2 regions of the Streptomyces sp. NPDC044044 genome follow, and region 2 is predicted to be linked to the other one. Evidence: riboswitches for the same ligand, from Rfam matches in the RefSeq annotation. Region 2 holds a riboswitch; the other holds the start of a gene.
What was found. A riboswitch is a leader RNA that binds a small molecule or an ion and turns the genes downstream of it on or off. The one in region 2 is predicted to bind S-adenosylmethionine.

Region 1 (6,965 bases), on a different contig from region 2:
GCCGGGCCGCGGCCTTCCTCGTCAGCGGGGCGCGCAGCGTACGGCAGTTGACGCACCTGACGACGGCCGCCCTGGTCGTCACGGCCTTCGCGGTGCCCGCCACGTCGGGCCGCGCCGCGCTCGCCCTGCCCGTCTTCCTCGCCCTCGCCAAGGTCCTCGCCGACCGCAGGCGCCTGGTGGTGATGCTCGCCCTGCTGTTTCCGACCGTCATCCTGCTCTCCGCGGTCGCGACCCTGATCGGCGCGGGCGCGCACCTGATCACGGTGTCCGTGCTGTGGGAGGCCACCGGGGAGCGCATCGGCTTCACGCAGTGGATGCTGCTCGGGCTGCCGCTCGCCATCGCCTCGTCCCATCTGGCGGCGGAGGCGGTCCTGTTGACGACGACACGGCGGGCCGACCGCAAGGGCCCGGTCCACATCACCGTCGAGCAGCTCCAGGAGCACAGCGAGCAGCCGGTGACCGGAGCCTGGGAGCCCGCCGAGACCCGCTGCGCCCTCCTGCTCGCCACGGTCGTCGCCCTCTGGTGCAGCGAACCGCTCCACCAAGTGCCGCCCGCCGTCGTCGCGTTGATCGGCGCGGTCGTCGCCTCGTCCCCCGCCCTTGGCACCGTACGCCTGAAGGACGCGCTGAAGACGGTGCCGTGGTCGCTGCTGCTCTTCATGGCCGCGACCATGGCGATGGGTGTCGCGCTCGCCGAGTCGGGGGCGGCGAAGTGGCTGGTGGGCGGGGTTCCGCTGGATGTGCCGCCCTGGCTCTTCCTGACCGTCGTCGTGGCGGTCAGCACGGCCGCGCACCTGCTCCTGCAGTCCCGCTCGGCCCGCTCGTCCGTCCTGGTCCCGCTGGTGGTCGCGGCGGCCGTCGGCGCGGGCGTCAATCCGGTCGCCGCCGCCCTGGCCTCCACCGCGGCCGCCGGCTTCTGCCACACCCTGCCCGCGTCCGCGAAGCCCGTCACGCTCTTCGCCGACATCCCCGGCACCCCCACCTACGCCCCGCGCGACCTGCTGCGCCTCTCCGCGGTCCTTGCTCCGCTGACCGCCGCGCTCGTCCTGCTCTTCGCCGTCGCGCTCTGGCCGCTGCTCGGCGTGCCCATCCGTTGACCCCACCCTTGAATCCACTCTGGAGACCGCCATGCTGACCCGTTTCGCCATCGCCCCCAGCGGCTTCAAGGAGTCCCTGTCCGCGCCGTCCGCGGCCGAGGCCATCGCCGAGGGAGTACGCCGTGTCGTCCCGCACGCCGAGACGGACCTGATTCCCCTGGTGGACGGCGGCGAGGGCACCGCGCGCGCCCTGGCCACCACCGGCGGCGGCCGCCTGGTCGCGCTGCCCGCCACCGGTCCCGTCGGCCAGCGGATCGGCACGCACTTCGCGCTGCTCCCCTCCGGCACCGCCGTCGTGGAGATGGCCGCGGTCGCCGGGCTCTCGCTGGTCCCGCGCGATCTGCGCGACCCGGGCGCCACGACGACGTACGGCGTCGGCGAGCTGATCGGCGCCGCACTCGACGCGGGCGCCCGCCGCATCCTGGTGGGCTGCGGCGACTCCGGCACGTCGGACGGGGGCGCGGGTGCTCTGCAGGCGCTCGGCGCCCGGCTCCTGGACGCGGACGGCTGGGAACTGCCGCGCGGGGGACGGGAGTTGAGCCGCCTGAGCCGCATCGACCCCTCGGGGCTCGACCCCCGCCTCAAGGACACCGAGATCCGCGTCGCCTGCAACCCCTTCAACGTCCTGACCGGCGAGCGCGGCGTGGCCCGCGTCTTCGGCCCCCAGAAGGGCGCGACCCCCACGCAGGTCGAACAGCTCGCGGCGGCCCTCGAACACTGGGCGCACATCCTGACCCGCGACCTGCACGTCACGACGGACCTCTCCCAAGGCCCCGGAACGGGTGCGTCCGGCGGCCTGGGCGCAGGCCTCGCGGCACTGGGCGCCCAGCTCCTGCCCCGCTTCGACGTCCTGCTCGACCACCTGGACCTGGACGCACGCCTGGCCCGCGCCGACCTCGTCGTCACCGCAGAGGGTGCCCTGGACCACCAGACGCCACGCGGCAAGATCCCCGCCGAAGTGGCCCGGCGCGCCAAGCGGTTCGGCCGCCCGGTCCTCGTCCTCGCGGGCACGATCGGCCAGGGCGCGCACCACGTACGGGCCGAGGGCGTGGACGCCTACAGCGCGATCCTGCCCGCGCCGGTCTCGCTCACCGAGGCGCTCGGCCGGGGCGGCGAGTTCCTCACCGACGCGACCGAGCGGGCCCTGCGGATGATCCTGCTGGGGTCACGCCTGAAGGGACGGCCCAGGGCTCAGGCTGCCGTGGTGTCCGGCACGCAACGCCCGTCCTCCGTGCGGTAGTTCCAGCGCGCACCGTCCGCCACGAGCTCCTTGACGGCGCGCACGAAACGGTCCACGTGCTCGTCCGGGGTGCCCGCGCCGAAGCTCACGCGGATCGCGTTCAGCGACTTCTCGCCGGGCGCGGCCTCGGGGGCGCCGCACTCGCCCTGGGTCTGCGGGTCGCTGCCGAGCAGGGTGCGCACCAGCGGGTGGGCGCAGAAGAGACCGTCGCGTACGCCGATGCCGTACTCGGCGGAGAGCGCGGCGGCGAAGTGCGAGCTGTTCCAGCCCTCGACGACGAAGGAGATGACGCCGACGCGCGGCGCGTCGTCGCCGAAGAGCGAGAGCACCTTCACGGCGGGCACGTCGGCGAGGCCCTCGCGCACCTTCGCGATGAGGTGGCGCTCACGGGCGACGAGCTCGTCGAAGCCCGCCTCGGTCAGGGCCTTGCAGGCGGAGGCGATCGAGTACACGCCGATGACGTTCGGCGATCCGGCCTCGTGCCGCGCGGCGGTGTCGTGCCACTCGACGTCGACGCCGCCGTCGCTGCGCCGCGCGACCTTCCGCGAGGCGCCGCCGCCCGCGAGGTACGGCTCGGCCGCCTGCAGCCAGTCGGAACGGCCCGCGAGGACGCCCGAGCCGAAGGGCGCGTACAGCTTGTGACCGGAGAAGGCGACCCAGTCGACGTCCAACTCCTCGATGGAGACCGGGTGGTGGGGCGCGAGCTGCGCGGCGTCCAGGACGATGCGGGCGCCGTGCGCGTGGGCGGCGGCGGCCAGCTCCTTGACCGGCCACAGCTCACCGGTGACGTTCGAGGCGCCGGTCACGCAGACCAGGGCGGGCCCGTAGGGGTCGCGGTCGGCGAGGGCGCGCTCCAGGGTGGCGACGGCCTGGTCGGCGGTGCGCGGCGCGTTCAGGTACGTCACGCGGGCGTCGCGCCACGGCAGGAGCGAGGCGTGGTGCTCGGTCTCGAAGACGAAGACCTGGCAGTCGGCCGGGAGGGCCGCGGCGAGGAGGCCCAGCGAGTCGGTGGTCGAGCGCGTGAAGACGACCTGGTCGTCCTCGCGGCAGCCGAGGAACTCGGCGACGGTGACGCGGCTGTTCTCGAAGAGGTCGGTGGAGAGCTGCGAGAGGTACCCGGCACCGCGGTGCACGCTGCCGTAGTACGGCGCGTACGCGGCCACGTCGTCCCACACCCGCTGCAGCGCGGGGGCGCTCGCCGCGTAGTCGAGCGCCGCGTAGGTCACCTCGCCGCCGGTGACGAGCGGCACGGTGACGTCACGGCCGAGCACCGGCAGCGGCGCGGCACAGCAGGGGTCGGCGGAGGCGGCGGAGGCGGCAGCGGCATCGGTGGTGGTGGTGGCGACAGAGCGTGCGGACATGGCGAACTCCCGTGGGAAGGCAGGCGAGTTCACTGCGAGGGCGCCGTCACGGCGCTGCAGTGATGAAGAGAAAAGGGGGTGCGGAAAAGGGGCCGGAAAGCCCTATCGCATTCGCTTGCTCACGAGACTGCTCCCTTGAGGACCAGGACCCCAGGGTTCGCAGGGGTCCGCGCTTGCCATGGACCTTGCTGTCCACGGCCTGGTCTTCACCCGGGGCACCCCGCCACGGACGGAGGGTTGCCGGACAGCGAGCCGGGGCCTAATCGCTGTCACTCATGACCTGCGCAGCATCTTGCCACACGATCTTCCCGGTGCCCACCGCAGTCCGGGATCCGGACTGCGGTGTGCGCCACATTCACCTGTTGCTGGCCGACACCCAGCGCTCCAGGGCCTTCTTCGCGGCCCCGGAGTCGATCGAATCGGCCGCCTGCGCGATGCCCCCGCGGATCTGCTCCACGAGGCTCCCCTCGCCCGGCGAGAGGGCCACCAGGGCCGCCGCCGAGTTGAGCAGCACGGCGTCCCGCACGGGCCCGGTCTCGCCGTCCAGGAGGCGCAGCGCCACCTCGGCGTTGTACGACGCGTCGGCGCCCCGCAGCGCCTCCACGGGGACGAGGTCGATGCCGACGTCGCGCGGGTCGAAGGACTCCTCGCGCACGGCGCCGTCCCGCACCACCCAGACCCGGGAGGTCGACGTGGTCGTCAGCTCGTCGAGGCCGTCGTCACCGCGGAAGACGAGGGAGGAGTGCCCGCGCTCGGCGAAGACGCCTGCCACGATCGGCGCCATCCGCGCGTCGGCGACGCCGACGGCCTGGGAGCGCACCCGGGCCGGGTTGGTGAGCGGACCCAGGAGGTTGAACACGGTCCTGATCCCCAGCTGGCTGCGCGCACCGCCCGCGTACCGCAGCGCCGGGTGGAACTTCACCGCGAAGCAGAAGGTGATCCCCGCCTCCTCCGCGACCTCGACGACCCGCCGCGGGGTGAGCTCGAGGTTCACGCCGAGCTTCTCGAGCACGTCGGAGGCGCCGCTGGCCGACGACGCGGCGCGATTGCCGTGCTTGACGACCTTCGCGCCCGCGCCTGCGATGACGATCGCGGACATCGTGGAGATGTTGACGGTCTTGGCACCGTCACCGCCCGTGCCGACGATGTCGACGGTCCGCCCCGGCACCTCGATCACATTGGCGTGCTCGTACATGGTGCGCACGAGACCGGAGATCTCCTCCACGGTCTCGCCCTTGGCCCGCAGCGCCACGACGAAGCCGGCGATCTGCGCGTCGGTGGCCTCGCCCCGCATGATGCGGTCCATCGCCCAGGCCGTGTCGTCGGCGCTCTGGTCGTTCCCGTCGAGCAGGCCGTTCAGCACACCCGGCCAGGAACGGGCCGCCGCGGTATTGCCTCCTGCGGGGGTCACAGCGCTCATAGCCGCTCCTGGGTTCGTCAGCGTAGGAAGAAAGCATCCCGGCACATGGGGACGGGACCACCTTATCCAGCCCGGGGGACGGCAAAGAGCCCCGTCCATGCACTGGATGCAGGGACGGGGCTCTCGCCGTGGCGACCTTGGGTCAGAACGTCGGAGCGTTCGGAGGATCAGTGGTGGCCGTGGCCGCTCGTGATCTCCTTGTACTCCTCGGTGGTGGGCTTGGGGATCTGGTTGTCATCCCCGTAGTAGCCCTTGCTGAGCTTGGCCCGGAGCTTCTGCGAACCGGTCACCTTGCGCTCGACGCCGTTCTCGTCGACCGAGGGGCCGATCTCGACCGGCGCGTACTGCTCGTGCGCGGTGAGCGTGTGCAGCTGCTCCTGGTTGAGCGGCTCGTGGACCTCGATGAACTCACCGTGCGGCAGGCGCTTGATGATGCCCGACTCGCGGCCGTGCAGGACCTTCTCCTTGTCGCGCCGCTGCAGACCCAGGCAGATCCGCTTGGTGGCGATGAAGGCGAGGACCGGTGCCACGAAGAAGGCGATGCGCACGAACCAGGTGATCGAGTTGATCGACAGGTGGAAGTGCGTGGCCCAGAGGTCGTTTCCACCGCCGACGAGGAGCACGAAGTACCAGGTGATCCACGCGACGCCGAAGGCCGTACGGGTCGGGACGTTGCGCGGGCGGTCCAGGATGTGGTGCTCGCGCTTGTCGCCGGTGACCCAGGACTCGATGAACGGATAGACCGCGATCGCGACCAGGACCAGCGGGAAGATGACCAGCGGGATGAACACGCCAAGGACGAGCGTGTGACCCCAGGCGTTGATCTCCCAGCCCGGCATGACACGGATCAGACCCTCGGAGAAGCCCATGTACCAGTCGGGCTGGGCTCCGGTGGAGACCTGGTCGGGACGGTAGGGACCGAGCGCCCAGATCGGGTTGATCGTGGCGATCGCCGAGATGGCCGCGATCACGCCGAAGACCAGGAAGAAGAACCCTCCGGCCTTCGCCATGTAGACCGGCAGCAGCGGCATGCCGACGACGTTCTTGTTCGTCTTCCCGGGGCCCGCGAACTGCGTGTGCTTGTGGTAGAAGACCAGGATCAGGTGCGCCACCACGAGGCCGAGCATGATGCCCGGCAGCAGCAGGATGTGCACCGAGTAGAACCGGGCCACGAAGTCGCCGCCGGGGAACTCCCCGCCGAACAGGAACATCGACAGGTACGTGCCCACGATCGGCACGGACAGGACGGCGCCCTGCATGAAGCGCACACCGGTACCGGAGAGCAGGTCGTCAGGGAGCGAGTAGCCGGTGAAGCCGGTGAACATGCCCAGGACGAACAGCAGGAACCCGAAGACCCAGTTGACCTCGCGGGGCTTGCGGAAGGCACCCGTGAAGAAGACGCGCATCATGTGCACGAACATCGCCGCGAGGAAGATCAGCGCCGCCCAGTGGTGGATCTGCCGGATCAGCAGACCACCGCGCACATCGAAGCTGATGTGCATGGTCGAGTTGAACGCCTCGGACATCAGCTGGCCCTGCAGCGGGATGTAGCTGCCGTGGTACTCCACCTCGTTCATCGACGGGTGGAAGAACAGGGTCAGGTACACACCCGTGAGGATGATGATGATGAAGCTGTAGAGGCAGATCTCACCGAGCATGAAGGACCAGTGGTCCGGGAAGATCTTGCGCATGTTGGCCTTGGCCAGGGAGTAGATCCCCAGGCGGCCGTCTGCCCAGTCGGCGACCCGCTCACCGGCGGGCGCCTCCTTCTTGCGCGTATCAGTCGTCGTAGTGCTCATCCGCGCTCCCAGAATGCAGGACCGACGGGCTCAGCGAAGTCGCCGAGC
Region 2 (6,965 bases):
GCTCGGGGTGCTCGCCGTGGTGACCGGGGTCGCGGGGTCCGGCAAGAGCTCGCTGATCCACGGCTATCTCTCCGGCCGGGAGGGCGTCGTGGTGGCAGACCAGTCGCCGATCCGCGGCTCGCGCCGCTCGAACCCGGCGACCTACACCGGACTGCTCGGCCCGATCCGCACAGCGTTCGCCAAGGCCAACGGCGTCAAGGCCGCGCTGTTCAGCGCGAACTCGGAGGGCGCCTGCCCCAAGTGCAACGGCATCGGGCTCATCTACACCGACCTGGCGATGATGGCCGGGGTGGCGTCCGTCTGCGAGGCCTGCGAGGGGGAGCGCTTCACGGCGGAGGTCCTCACCTACCGGCTGCGCGGCAAGAACATCAGCGAGGTCCTCGGCATGTCGATCGCCGAGGCGCATGACTTCTTCCCCTCGGGCCAGGCGCACACCATCCTCGGCCGCCTCAGCGATGTGGGCCTCGGCTATCTGCGGCTCGGCCAGCCGCTCAACACTCTCTCCGGCGGTGAGCGCCAGCGCCTCAAGCTCGCCATCCACATGGCCGAGAAGTCATCGACGTACGTCCTGGACGAGCCGACCACCGGACTGCACCTGGCCGACGTGGACAAGCTCCTCGCCCTGCTCGACCGCCTCGTCGACGACGGCAACTCGGTGGTCGTCATCGAGCACCACCAGGCGGTGATGGCGCACGCCGACTGGATCATCGACATCGGCCCCGGCGGCGGCCACGACGGCGGTCAAGTGGTGTTCACCGGGACGCCCGCGTCCCTGGTGGCCGATGCGCAGACCGTGACGGCGCAGCACCTGCGGGAGTACGTCGCTGGATGAGGCGTGCCCGCGGTGACCGGCCGATCGTGCTCGGGGGGCGTGTCCGCGTAGGGTGCGTGAATGAGCATGCTGGATGACGCCCGCGCGGGCATGAACCCTGAGATCCGGCCGCAGGACGACCTGTTCGGCCACGTCAACGGTCACTGGCTGGAGACCGAGGCGATCCCCGAGGATCGCTCCAGCTGGGGCCCCTTTGTGCAGTTGGTCGACACGGCCGAGGAACAAGTGAAGGTGATCATCCAGGATCTGGCGTCGGCCGCGTCGTCCGGCGCCGTCCCGGATGACGCGCGCAAGATCGCCACGCTGTACGCCTCCTTCATGGACGAGGAGACGATCGCCGCCCGCGGGCTCGCCCCCGCGCAGCCCTTGATCGACGAGGTCGCGGGGCTGCGGGACACCCGGGAGCTCGCCGCGTTCCTCGGCCGCTTCGAGCGGACCGGCGGCTCCGGCCTCTTCGGCACGTACATCGACACGGACGACCGCGACTCCGACCGCTACCTCTTCAACGTCCTCCAGGGCGGGCTCGGCCTGCCCGACGAGTCGTACTACCGCGAAGAGAAGTTCGCCGAGATCCGCGAGAAGTACGTCGCCTATCTCACCGAGCTCCTCACGCTCGGGCAGCACGCCGCGCCCGCCGAGGCCGCGCAGACGGTCCTCGCCCTGGAGACCCGTCTCGCCGCGGGCCACTGGGAGCGGGCCGAGACGCGTGACGTGCAGAAGACCTACAACCTCCTCACCCTGCACGAACTGATCACCCTGGCGCCGCACTTCGACTGGCGCGGCTATGCCGAGGGGCTCGGCGGCTCGGACGCCACCATCGCCGAGACGTGCGTCCGTCAGCCGTCCTTCTTCCGTCACCTGTCCGCGGTCCTCGACGAGGTGCCGATCGGGCAGTGGCGTGACTGGACGCTGGTCCGGGTGCTCCGCTCGTGCGCTCCGTACCTCACGGACGCGTTCGTCCGGAACAACTTCGAGTTCTACGGCCGCACCCTCAACGGCACCCCGGAGCTGCGCGCCCGGTGGAAGCGGGCGGTCGGTTTCGTCGAGGGCTCCATCGGTGAGGCCGTCGGCAAGGAGTACGTGGCGCGGCACTTCCCGCCGAGCTCCAAGGCGATGATGGACGACCTCGTCGCCAACCTCCTTGAGGCCTACCGTCAGTCGATCGCGCGCCTCGACTGGATGACGGACGAGACGAAGGAGCGCGCGTACGAGAAGCTCGCCACGTTCCGTCCCAAGATCGGCTACCCGGACACCTTCCGCGACTACTCGGCGCTCGAGGTGTCCCCCGACGACCTGCTCGGCAACGCGCACGCGGCGGACGCCTTCGAGTCCGACCGGCAGCTCGCCAAGATCGGTGCGCCGGTGGACCGCGACGAGTGGTTCATGCTGCCGCAGACGGTCAACGCGTACTACAACCCGGGCACCAACGAGATCTGCTTCCCCGCGGGCATCCTGCAGAAGCCGTTCTTCTCGCCCGACGCCGACCCCGCCGAGAACTACGGCGGCATCGGCTCGGTCATCGGCCACGAGATCGGCCACGGCTTCGACGACCAGGGCGCGCAGTACGACGGCGCGGGCAACCTCAACGACTGGTGGACCGCGGCCGACAAGACCGCGTTCGAGGCGAAGTCGAAGGCGCTGGTCAAGCAGTACGACGCCTTCTCGCCCCGCAACCTGCCCGACGAGTTCGTCAACGGCTCCCTGACCGTCGGCGAGAACATCGGCGACCTGGGCGGCCTGACCATCGGGCACACGGCGTACAAGATCGCGCTCGACGGCGCCCCGATGCCCGAGAGCGACGGCACGACCGGCTCGCAGCGGCTCTTCATGAACTGGGCCTACTGCTGGCGCACCAAGCGCCGCAAGGAGCAGGAGCAGCAGTACCTCACCATCGACCCGCACTCGCCGCCCGAGTTCCGGGCCAACATCGTCCGCAACCTCGACGAGTTCCACGAGGCGTTCGGGACGGCGGAGGGCGACGGTCTCTGGCTGGACCGCGCGGAGCGCGTCCGGATCTGGTGATCCACCGGCGGCCGCGGCGATCCTGCCGCGGCCGCCGCTGCGAGAACCGCACAACGGGTGGTCCCTGATGAGGGAGTCCGAGCGGCGAACACACCAGCACGCACGGCCAGGGCTACCTCGACGGCGGGGTGGAGAGCGGGGAACGGGTGGCGCGGGAGGTGCTCGCGGCCCTGGGGTGAGGGCCGTTGGCGTAGAAGGCGGGGTGGGTGTGCAGGCGGCGGACGTAGGCGCGGACGTGGGGGTGGGAGTCGCCGGGCTCGGCCGCGTCCGGAGTGGGGTGGACCAGCGCTGCCCACAAGTCCACGTCCACTGCGGTGAGTTCGTCGCCCACGAGGTACGGGTGGGAGGCCAGACGGCTGTCGAGTCGGTCCAGCGTCTCGTGGGTGAGGGGGCTCGCGAGGAGTTCGTGCCAGGTGTCGATGTGCGCTGCCAGGGCCGATGGGCGCAGGCGAGGGCCGCTGCCGTGCGCGGCGAGGCGGCAGGCGAGGTCGCGCAGGATGTCGGGCGTGTGGTTGCTGACGACGTGCCCGCTCCAGCGGTCGCACAGGGCGGGAACGGTCAAGGGGCCGTCGAAGTGGTGCTCGGTGGCCTCGTAGCAGCGGTGCAGCGCGTCGAGTTCCGCCGCGGTGGTGTGCGGTGTCAGGAGCGTGGTGGTGACCGACTCCCGGAGCCCGAGCAGGTCGAGGGTGATCGAGACGCGCAAGGAGCGCGGACATCCGGCAGAGAGGTACAGGTGGTAGCGGTGCGGCGCCGGGTAGAAGCCGCCGGCCAGGTCGGCGCCGATGCGGCTGCGGATCGGCGCGCGACAGCTGCCGCCCGGGACGGTTTCGTGCGGGGGACACGGATCCGCGAGGGAAGCCGGGTGGGACGGGTGCGACGTGGTCTCGGGCATGGCTCTCCAGACAGGTGAGGGGGCGCGCCGACCGCGCGCACGGCGGCGGTGGCACAGCGGAGGGAGAGGGGTGACGCGTGGACGTCAGACGGCTGGAGCCGATGCGCTGCACACGCGCAGCAGGTCGATGTGCAGCCGTCTGGTCAACACGCGGGGGCGGGGCCGGGGCGCGGACAGGAGAGGCCGCTGGGTGCTGTTCCTCTCACCGACCGCCCTGGACATGTCCACCAGCCCTGCCGTCGAGGCCCGTTGCCACCGGGCCGCGCTTGCCCCGCCGCCACGGCGGGACCCGGTCGTCACCCGGGGCACCCCGTCGCGGCGGAAGGGTTGCCTGTCAGCGGGCCGGGGCCGATGAACCGCTCGGGCAGGGAGCCTGCCGGGCGGGCGCTGACAATCGTGACCGTCCCCGGAAGTCTGGGTCCGGGCACAGGGCCCCGTCAAGAAGGCCGTGCGACTCCCTGCCCGGAGGCGGAACAGAAGGAGTGGCCCGGCGGTTGTCCTTGACGGAGACGGACGACGAGGCGCGTACGGCGATGTGAGGACGCCCATGATCGACGGGCATTGCGCACCGCTGGGACCTCACGTAACGTCCCGAGCAGGTTACGAGTATCGGCGTCAAGCCCTGGCTTGCCGAGCGGAGGTGGCGGACATGTCGGCGGTCTCCGCTGTGCCGTCCACGTCGTCCGTGCTGCCGCCCGTGTCCGACCTGCGTGTCGTCACGATCGCCCCGAGCCGCCAGGTGCATCTGTACTCCCGGCCGCACATCGACCTCCAGCGCGTCGCCGGCGCGCTCTGTCGTTCCTGACCCGTCACCCCGCCGCCGCACCCTCGGAACCGAGGGGCCGGTGTTCTCGTACGGTCGATCAGGAAGGCACTCCTTCGTGTCGTCATCACCCTCACCCTCGTCCGCGTTGCCCTCTTCCGCTCCCTCCGCTGCCTCGCTGCACCTCGCCGTCGCGCTGGACGGCGCGGGCTGGCACCCCGCCGCCTGGCGCGAACCCGACGCCCGCCCAAGGGAGTTGCTCACCGCTCAGTACTGGGCCGATCTGGTCACCGAGGCCGAACGCGGCCTGTTGGACTTCGTGACGATCGAGGACGGACTCGGCCTCCAGTCCTCGCACTTCACCGAACCCGACGGACGCACCGATCAGGTACGAGGGCGGCTCGACGCCGTCCTCATCGCCGCCCGTGTCGCGCCCCTGACCCGTCACATCGGGCTTGTGCCGACCGTGGTGGCCACGCACACGGAGCCCTTCCACATATCCAAGGCGATCGCCACGCTCGACTACGTCAGCGAAGGCCGCGCCGGCGTCCGCGTGCAGGTGTCCGCACGCCGGAACGAGGCCGCGCACTTCGGCCGCCGCACCTTCCCCGCCTTCCGCATCGAGGACCTCGGAACACCGGCCGTACGGGAGTTGACCGCCGACCTCTTCGACGAGGCGGCCGACTACATCGAAGCCGTGCGCAGGCTCTGGGACAGCTGGGAGGACGACGCGGAGATCAGGGACGTCGCCACCGGCCGCTTCATCGACCGCGACAAGCTGCACTACATCGACTTCGAGGGCAAGCACTTCAGCGTCAAGGGTCCCTCGATCACGCCCCGGCCGCCCCAGGGCCGCCCCGTCGTCAGCGCGCTCGCCCACGACAGCGCCAGTGACGATCCGTTCCAGTTCCTCGGCCGCTCCGCCGACATCGGATATGTCACCCCGCGCGACGCCGGGCACGCACGCGCCGTCGTCACGGCCGTCCGTGCCGAACAGGACGCGGCCGGGCGGACCGATGAGCCCCTGCACCTCTTCGGCGACCTGGTGGTGTTCCTCGACGACGACCCGGCCGCCGCCGTGGCCCGGCGGGAGCGTCTGGACGCCCTCGCGGGTCAGCCGTACACCAGTGACGCGCGGGTGTTCACCGGCACGCCCGCCCAACTGGCGGACCTGCTGCAGGAGTGGGGGCAGGCCGGGCTGACCGGATTCCGGCTGCGTCCCGCCGTCGTCGGGCACGACCTCCCGGCGATCACTCAGGGCCTGGTGCCCGAACTCCAGCGCCGCGGCGCCTTCCGGCGCGCGTACGAAGCCGACACCTTGCGCGGCCTGCTGGGCCTGACCCGCCCCGCGAGCCGCTACGCCGCCACCGCCTGAGCCGGACCGGAAGGGACCCCGTCATGAGCAAGTCACCGGACAAGCCGCTCAAGCAGATCCACCTCGCGGCACACTTCCCCGGCGTCAACAACACCACCGTATGGAGCGACCCCGAGGCCGGGAGCCACATCGAGTTCAGCTCCTTCGCGCATTTCGCGCGGACCGCCGAGCGCGCCAAGTTCGACTTCCTGTTCCTCGCCGAGGGGCTGCGGCTGCGTGAACAGGGCGGAAAGATCTACGACTTGGACGTCGTGGGACGGCCCGACACCTTCGCCGTTCTCACCGCGCTCGCCGCCGTCACCGAACACCTCGGCCTGACCGGCACCATCAACTCCACCTTCAACGAGCCCTACGAGGTGGCCCGCCAGTTCGCCAGCCTCGACCACCTCTCGGGCGGGCGCGCCGCGTGGAACGTCGTGACCTCCTGGGACGCCTTCACCGGCGAGAACTTCCGCCGCGGCGGATTCCTCCCGCAGGATGAGCGGTACTCCAGGGCGAAGGAATTCCTCGCCACGGCAGGCGAGCTGTTCGACTCCTGGCGCGGGGACGAGATCGTCGCCGACCAGGAGACCGGCACCTTCCTGCGCGACGCGCGGGCAGGAGCCTTCGTCCACCAGGGTCAACACTTCGACATCCAGGGGCAGTTCAACGTCCCGCGCAGCCCCCAGGGGCGACCGGTCGTCTTCCAGGCCGGTGACTCGGACGAGGGGCGCGAGTTCGCGGCCGAGGGCGCCGATGCCATCTTCAGCCGGTACAGCACGCTCAAGGAAGGCCAGGAGTTCTACACGGACGTCAAGGGCCGCCTGGCCCGCCACGGCCGCACCCACGACCAGCTCCTCATCCTGCCCGCCGCGACCTTCGTCCTCGGCGACACGGACGCCGACGCGGAGGAGCTCTCGCGTGAGGTGCGGCGCAAGCAGGTCAGCGGTGCCACGGCCATCAAGCACCTGGAGTTCGTCTGGAACCGCGACCTCTCCGCGTACGACCCGGAAGGCCCGCTGCCCGACATCGATCCGGACGTCGGTGAGCACACCATCGCCCGCGGACGTGCCCAGGTGCGGATGTACCGCGACCCGCTGGC

Region 1: another riboswitch for S-adenosylmethionine. It lies ahead of AC07AG_RS35715 (aminotransferase class V-fold PLP-dependent enzyme); the one in region 2 lies ahead of AC07AG_RS01590 (glutathione S-transferase C-terminal domain-containing protein).

What each region holds. Positions count from the first base shown of each region.
Region 1 covers NZ_JBWKFG010000010.1:458,479-465,443, forward strand. The annotation lists gene AC07AG_RS35705 (SLC13 family permease) at 1-1,097, shown strand, start outside; gene AC07AG_RS35710 (glycerate kinase family protein) at 1,129-2,337, shown strand; gene AC07AG_RS35715 (aminotransferase class V-fold PLP-dependent enzyme) at 2,289-3,698, opposite strand; SAM riboswitch class IV at 3,863-3,979, opposite strand; gene trpD (anthranilate phosphoribosyltransferase) at 4,054-5,118, opposite strand; gene qcrB (cytochrome bc1 complex cytochrome b subunit) at 5,286-6,917, opposite strand; gene qcrA (cytochrome bc1 complex Rieske iron-sulfur subunit) at 6,914-6,965, opposite strand, start outside.
Region 2 covers NZ_JBWKFG010000001.1:331,423-338,387, forward strand. The annotation lists gene AC07AG_RS01580 (ATP-binding cassette domain-containing protein) at 1-832, shown strand, start outside; gene AC07AG_RS01585 (M13 family metallopeptidase) at 893-2,854, shown strand; gene AC07AG_RS01590 (glutathione S-transferase C-terminal domain-containing protein) at 2,967-3,746, opposite strand; SAM riboswitch class IV at 4,004-4,148, opposite strand; gene AC07AG_RS01595 (putative leader peptide) at 4,396-4,551, shown strand; gene AC07AG_RS01600 (LLM class flavin-dependent oxidoreductase) at 4,658-5,884, shown strand; gene AC07AG_RS01605 (NtaA/DmoA family FMN-dependent monooxygenase) at 5,908-6,965, shown strand, end outside.